One region of the Actinosynnema sp. NPDC059335 genome, then DNA from elsewhere that is predicted to be linked to it. Evidence: riboswitches for the same ligand, from Rfam matches in the RefSeq annotation. Region 1 holds a riboswitch; each other region holds the start of a gene.
The links. A riboswitch is a leader RNA that binds a small molecule or an ion and turns the genes downstream of it on or off. The one in region 1 is predicted to bind cobalamin.

Region 1 (2,257 bases):
CGGCCTCGGCGCGGATGGTGGCGAACGAACGGCGGTAGATCTCCGCGCCGTCCTTGACGTACCCGGTCACCTGATCTCCTCGTACCCGTCGCCGGTCGCGACGAACTCCACCACGTCGCCCGCCGGGCGACCGCACCGCCGGGCGCAGCCCGACCAGTGCACCCGGCCGGACCCGGTCCGCGCCCGCACCCAACGGGTCGCGTCGGCCCGCACGTCGGCCAGCGACTTCGCGCACCCCGGCCGCCCGGTGCACGCGCTGACGCCGTGCCACGGCGAGTCCGGCGACGTGAACAGGCCGCCGGTGTCGGTCCCGGCCGGCAGCACCAGGCTCCGCCACGGCGTGATCCGCACCGGCACGCCGGCGAGCAGCCGCGCGTCCCACCGCCCGAACGGCACGCCCGCCACGACCACGTCGCCGTGCCCACCGGGTGCGACGGGCGTCACACCGGACGGGATTTTCACGGAACCGGGCTCGCCCAGCGCCGCCGTGATCTTCCGCACACCGCCGTCCACTTCGGACAGCCGCCACGCCTCGCCGCGGATCCCGGCGAACACCCGCGCGGCCGTCACCACGGCGTTCACCGGGTCCGCCACCCGCAGCCCGGAATCGCGCCCGGCCAGGAACAACGCGTCACCGACGAGCCCGATGTCACCCGACAGGCCGCTCACCGCGCCACCCACCGTGACCAGGAACCTCCCCGGCAGGGAGGCCAACTCCGGCGCCGCGAGCAGCGCCGCGTCGAGCGCGTCCACCAGCGCCTGGTTGTCCTCCATCGGCGCGGCGACGATGTTGCGCATCCGCTCGTGCGTCACCGACGGCAGCAGGCCGGCCGCGCGCAGCCGCGCGCCCAGCTCGTGCTCCGCCCCCGGCGCCAAGCCCCTGATCTGCACGTTCGCCCGTGACGTCAGCTCCAGGAACCCGTCGCCGAGGTCCAGCGCGGCGGCACGCAGCACGTCGACCCGCTCGGCGCTCAACGTGCCGCCGGGCACCCGCACGCGCGCCAACCCGCCGTCGGCGGCGCGGTGCACGTCGACGGCGCCGGGGCAGGCGTCCGGGTGAGTTCGCTCCGTGGGCATGGACTGGATGCTAACTGCCGTTAGGGTGACCTCCGAACGGCGAAGCAGCAGGAGGAAGCCGGTGTGAATCCGGCGCGGTCCCGCCACTGTGACCGGGGGAGCCCCCGGGAGTCAGGAACTCCGCTCGCCGTCCCCTACGACCGGGGCGAGGACCCCCGAGGGATGGAGCCCGCACGTGATCCTGCTGTTGTCGACCTCCGACACGGACCTGCTGTCCGCCCGTGCCAGCGGCGCCGACTACCGCCTGGCCAACCCCGCCCGCACCGCCGTGGACGACCTCCCGGTCCTGGTGGAGGGCGTCGACCTGGTGGTCGTGCGCATCCTCGGCGGTCGCCGGATGTGGGAGGAGGGGCTGGACCGGCTGCTCGCGTCCGGCCTGCCGGTCGTCGTGCTGGGCGGCGAGCAGAACCCGGACGCGCCGCTGATGGAGCTGTCGACGGTGCCCGGCGGGGTGTGCGCCGAGGCGCACGCGTACCTGGCGCACGGCGGCGCGGCGAACCTCGCCCAGTTGCACCGCTTCCTGTCCGACACGGTCCTGCTCACCGGCCACGGCTTCGCGCCGCCCGCGCCGACGCCGACCTGGGGCCTGCTGGAGCGGGACGACCAGGCCGACGGGCCGACCGTCGCGGTGCTGTACTACCGCGCCCACCACGTGGCCGGGAACACCGCGTTCGTGCACGCGCTGTGCGACGCGATCGTGGCCAAGGGCGGCCGTCCGCTGCCGGTCTACTGCGCCTCCCTGCGCACCGCCGAACCGGAGCTGCTGGCCGAGCTGGCCAAGGCCGACGCCTTGGTGGTCACCGTGCTCGCGGCCGGCGGCGCCAAGCCCGCCGCGGCGTCCGCCGGCGGTGACGACGACGCGTGGGACGTGGGCGCGCTGGCCGCCCTCGACGTGCCGATCCTCCAGGGGCTGTGCCTGACCACGAGCCGTGCCGCGTGGGAGGGCAACGACGACGGTCTGTCCCCTTTGGACACCGCGACGCAGGTGGCGATCCCGGAGTTCGACGGCCGGATCATCACGGTGCCTTTCTCGTTCAAGGAGGTCGACGAGGACGGCCTCACCGTCTACGTCGCCGACCCGGAGCGCGCCGCCCGGGTCGCGGGCATCGCCGTGCGCCACGGCAGGCTCCGGCACGTCCCGCCGGCCGAACGCCGCGTCGTGGTGATGCTGTCGGCCTAC
Region 2 (2,257 bases), on a different contig from region 1:
AGCGGCGCGGCGGCCGCGTCGTCGTCACGCATCGCGGCACGCGCCGCGTCGTCCTTCAGCAGCACGATCGCGCCCAGCGCCAGCATCGACGCCGTGGTGTCGAACCCCCCGGTCAGCACGCCGTCGGCCAGGCCCGCCAGCTCGACGTCGCTCACGTCGTCCCCGTGCTGGCGGATGATCGAGCCGATCAGCCCGTCGCCCGGCGACCGGCGCTCGCGGCGCACGATCTCCTCCATGTAGGACAGCGACTCCGAGATCGCGCCCAACGCCTGCCCCGCGCCGCCGAACAGGTCGAACCGCGCCGCCGCCAGCTCCTGGAACCGGTCGCGGTCCTCGTAGGGCACGCCCAGCAGCTCGCAGATCGTCAGCGACGGGATCGGCAGCGCGAACTCCTTGACCAGGTCGACCGGCCCGTCGACGGCCTCCATGGCGTCCAGCCGCTCGGTCACGATCGCGTCGATGCGCGGCACCAGCCGCGACAGCCGCCGCATGGTGAACTCCGGCGTGAGCAGCTTGCGCAGCCGGGTGTGGTCGGGCGGGTCGGCGAAGCCGAGGCCGCCGGGCGACTGCTCGATGCGCCCGACCGCCGCGCCGAGCCGCGCGTAGTCGTTGCTGAACGCGCCTGTGTCGGACAGCACCTTCCTCGCCTCGTCCTGCCCCGTGACCAACCACACCCGCAAGCCGAACGGCACCGGGATCCGGTGCACCGCGCCGGCCTCCCGCATCCGCTCCAACTCGGCGACCGGCACCACCCCGTCCCGCTTCAACGGGACCAGCGCCCGGTCCGGGAGCAGCGACAACGCCCGCGAACCGATCTTGCCCAGCACCCACCGCGTCGCCGAACGCCGTGCGACCCACGCCACCAAGCCGTCGCGCACGGACGCCAGAGTCGTCATCGAACACCCCTCTTCCCCAGATCGAATCGACCGACGGTAACCGTACGTAGGGGTGAGCAGCATCGCGCTAGAGGCGGATTGACACGACAGGGTCCTTGACAGACGATCGGCAATCGCGCGCGAAACGGGGGAAGCCGGTCGAAATCCGGCGCTGACCCGCAACGGTAGGCCCCTCCCGGGGACGAGCCCGAACACCCGTCGCGCGTGCCACGCTCCTGACACCGTCGAGGTCAACGGGTCGGAGCCCGGGAAGCGGCGAGCACGGCTGTCCGGGGTCCGCTCGCGCCTTGCGCCCCGGAAAGGCAGAACATGTCGTTGAGACGGACCGCCGCCGTCATCGCCGCCGCCGCTGTCACCGCGCTCGCGCTCGCCCCCGCCGCACGGAGCCAGGACGAGGCGCGGGCGGTGCCGACGACGGACGCGAGCGACGCCGCCGCGGGGTGGCTGGCCCGGCAGCTCGTCGACGGCGACCACTTCCTCTACCCCGGCACGACCTCCCCCGACCAGGGCTCGACGTTGGACGCGCTGTTCGCGTTCACCGCCGCCGGGGTGGCCTCCGACAGCGCGGACAAGGCGCTCGCGTGGCTCGCCCGGCCGGAGGTCATCGCCAACTACCTGCACTTCGACGACCCCGCCGAGTCGTTCGCGGGCTCCTACGCGAAGCTGGCGCTGGCCGTCCAGGTCCGCGGCGGCGACCCGTCGGACTTCGGCGGCGAGGACCTGATCGCGGGCCTCACCGCGTTGCAGGCCCCGTCCGGCCGGTTCGTCAACAAGTCGCAGTACGGCGACTTCTCCAACGGGTTCAGCCAGGCGTTCGCGGTGCTCGCCCTGGACCGCGCGCAGGGCGCGCCGCGGGCCGCCGTGGACTACCTCGTCGGTCAGCAGTGCGGGGACGGCGGCTTCCCGCTGATCCTGGAGGCCACGCCCTGCGTGTCGCACGTGGACGCCACGTCCATGGCCGTGCAGGCGCTGGTGGCCGTCGGCGACACCGCCGCGGCCGGCGAGGCCCTCGACTGGCTGGAGGGCGTGCAGCAGCCCGGCGGCGGCTTCCGCGACGAGGGCGCGACCGACGCGGGCAACGCCAACAGCACCGGCCTGGCCGCGCAGGCGTTGCGCGCGGGCGGCCGCACGGCCACCGCGGACCTCGCCGTCCGGTTCCTCACCTCGCTCCAGGTCGGCTGCACGGCCGCCGAGGCCGACCGGGGCGCGATCGCGTTCGACGCGACGGGCTTCCAGCAGACCTCGTCGTTGCGCGCCAGCGCGCAGGGCGTCCTCGGCCTGGTCGGCGTCGGCTTCGGCGACCTGACGGCCGACGGCGGCACGCCGGGCACGCCGGTGCTGGACTGCCCGGCCACCACCAC
Region 3 (2,257 bases), on a different contig from region 1:
GTCCAGTCGTTGCCCAGGCCACCGGAGAACTTCGCCAGCAGCGCGTTGTTCCGGTACCCGCGGAAGATGCCGTCCAGGTCGTCGTCCACGGTGGTCAGGAAGCACGACGAGAGTTGAGGGCGGGTGGTGCCGGAGTTGAACAGCGTGGGCGTCGAGGCCATGAAGTCGAACGAGGACAGCAGCTCGTAGAACTCGATCGCGCGCGCTTCCCGGTCGTCCTCGCGCAGGGCCAGGCCCATCGCCACGCGCATGAAGAACGCCTGCGGCAGCTCGTAACGGGTGCCGTGGTCGTGCAGGAAGTACCGGTCGTAGAGCGTCTGCATCCCCAGGAAGTCGAACTTCGTGTCCCGCTCCGGGTGGATCGCGGCGGCCAGGCGCTCGACGTCGAAGTCCGCCAGCTCCGGGTCGAGCCGGTCCAGCTCGATGCCCAGGCGCACGTAGGCCGGGAAGTAGTCCACGTAGGACATCTGCTCGCCGGTGGCCTCGACCGGGCGTCCGGCGAGCCGGGTCAGCACCTCGCGGCGCAGCCGGTCCAGCAACAGCCGGGCGGCCACGAACGAGTAGTTCGGCTCGGTCTCCACCAGCGTCCGCGCCGCCATCACCAGCGCCACGGCCAGCTCGTCGACCGTGATGCCGTCGTAGACGGTGCGCCGCACCTCGGCCAGCACGACCTCCGGCGAGGTGTCGGCCAGGCCCGCGCACGCCTCACCGACCACGACGCCCACGCGGTCCCAGTCCAGCAGGACCAGCTCGCCGTCCGGACCCTTGACGCGGAACTCCGATGCGGCGGGCACGACCTCGCGGGCCTTGGCGTGCTCCTCGCGGTAGAGCACGTAGGCACGGGCCACCTCGTGGTGACCGCCGCGCATCAGCACCAGTTCCACCTGGTCCTGGATCTGCTCGACGTGCAGCGCGACATCCGGCCGCGCGCGCTTGAGCAGCGCGGCCCCCACCTGCGCCGTCAGGTCTTCCACCAGGGGGTGCAGGCGGGAAGACGACGCGGCGGCGTCGCCCTCCACGGCCAGGAACGCCTTGGTCATCGCCACCGCGATCCTGGTGGCGTCGAACGCCGAGGCACTGCCGTCGCGGCGGATCACCCGCACCTGCGCGGTGGTGCTCGTGGTTGTGGTCGACACAGCCCTCTCCTCGCGAGCCTGGAGCGGCCCGGAGCACGCGGGGGTGCCACAGAGCGCGTGCGCGACGGCACGCTGATCCGTGTCGGCCCGCCCACGAGGCCCCGGACACGCGCACGCCGGCCGGCGCGCGCACCGACGGCAGGTCTTCGGACTCGCGGACACCCGGCTGACACCGGACCTACTGGCCGTCGCTTCCCACGCGTGACGCGCAGTGCTTCGTGACGGCGGTCGTTCCCACTCACCGCTGCGGGGCAGTCCCGGATTCGCACCGGGTTCCCTCTTGCCTCCTCGGCCCTCGGAGGGCGTCGGAACCATCGACGGCGGGAACACTACATGTTGTAGATCGCCGCGCAACCCACCCCCACATGGACACGTGTCCGCTGCGCCGGCCCGCTCTCGGGGTTCATCCTTCAAACAGCAGCCCGTTCCCGGACGAGGAGGGCACCGCTCACGCATCACCGATGCGCACCAGGCGGTTCCCGGATTCTGAGCGGTGTTCCCGCGGTGCGCTACGCTGCCGTCGCTGGTGGTTCGCCCGCGTCGGTGACGGCGGAGGCGAGGCAAGAGGGAACCCGGTGCGAATCCGGGACTGCCCCGCAGCGGTGAACGGGAACGAAAGCCGTCAACCAAGCACTGCGCGCTCCGCGTGGGAAGCGACGGCCGGTAGGAGTGGGTTCGACGCCCGTGAGTCCGAAGACCTGCCACCGGTCCGCGCACCCACCGGGTACGCGGTGTCCGGGAGCCTCGCGGGAGGGCTCGCGCGGACGCGGCCGAGTGCCGCCCGCGAAGCGTGCCCGTGACAGCGACCGGACTTCACGCACGCTCGCGAGGAGAGAGCTTGTGACCAGCGGTATCGGCGCCACCGTGCTCGGATATCCGAGGATCGGTCCCCATCGGGAACTCAAGCGCGCCGTGGAGGCGTACTGGGCGGGGAGGACCGACCGGGACACCCTGCTCGCCACCGCTGCCGACCTGCGCGCGGCAACGTGGCGGGAGTTGCGCGACGCCGGGCTGGACTCGATCCCGTCCAACACGTTCTCGTTCTACGACCAGGTGCTCGACACGGCGTTCCTCGTCGGCGCGGTCCCGGACCGCTACCGGCGCGAGCACGAGCTGGACTC

Region 2: another riboswitch for cobalamin. It lies ahead of ACFXGA_RS34945 (prenyltransferase/squalene oxidase repeat-containing protein); the one in region 1 lies ahead of cobN (cobaltochelatase subunit CobN).
Region 3: another riboswitch for cobalamin. It lies ahead of ACFXGA_RS00975 (ribonucleotide reductase N-terminal alpha domain-containing protein); the one in region 1 lies ahead of cobN (cobaltochelatase subunit CobN).

What each region holds. Positions count from the first base shown of each region.
Region 1 covers NZ_JBHYXZ010000120.1:16,755-19,011, reverse strand. Annotated here, with positions in the region: gene ACFXGA_RS29555 (precorrin-8X methylmutase) at 1-70, opposite strand, end outside; gene ACFXGA_RS29550 (hypothetical protein) at 67-1,077, opposite strand; cobalamin riboswitch at 1,085-1,219, shown strand; gene cobN (cobaltochelatase subunit CobN) at 1,253-2,257, shown strand, end outside.
Region 2 covers NZ_JBHYXZ010000179.1:435-2,691, forward strand. Annotated here, with positions in the region: gene ACFXGA_RS34940 (cytochrome P450) at 1-896, opposite strand, end outside; cobalamin riboswitch at 990-1,114, shown strand; gene ACFXGA_RS34945 (prenyltransferase/squalene oxidase repeat-containing protein) at 1,206-2,257, shown strand, end outside.
Region 3 covers NZ_JBHYXZ010000002.1:64,596-66,852, reverse strand. Annotated here, with positions in the region: partial or broken gene ACFXGA_RS00975 (ribonucleotide reductase N-terminal alpha domain-containing protein) at 1-1,136, opposite strand, end outside; cobalamin riboswitch at 1,256-1,467, opposite strand; cobalamin riboswitch at 1,647-1,857, shown strand; gene metE (5-methyltetrahydropteroyltriglutamate--homocysteine S-methyltransferase) at 1,977-2,257, shown strand, end outside.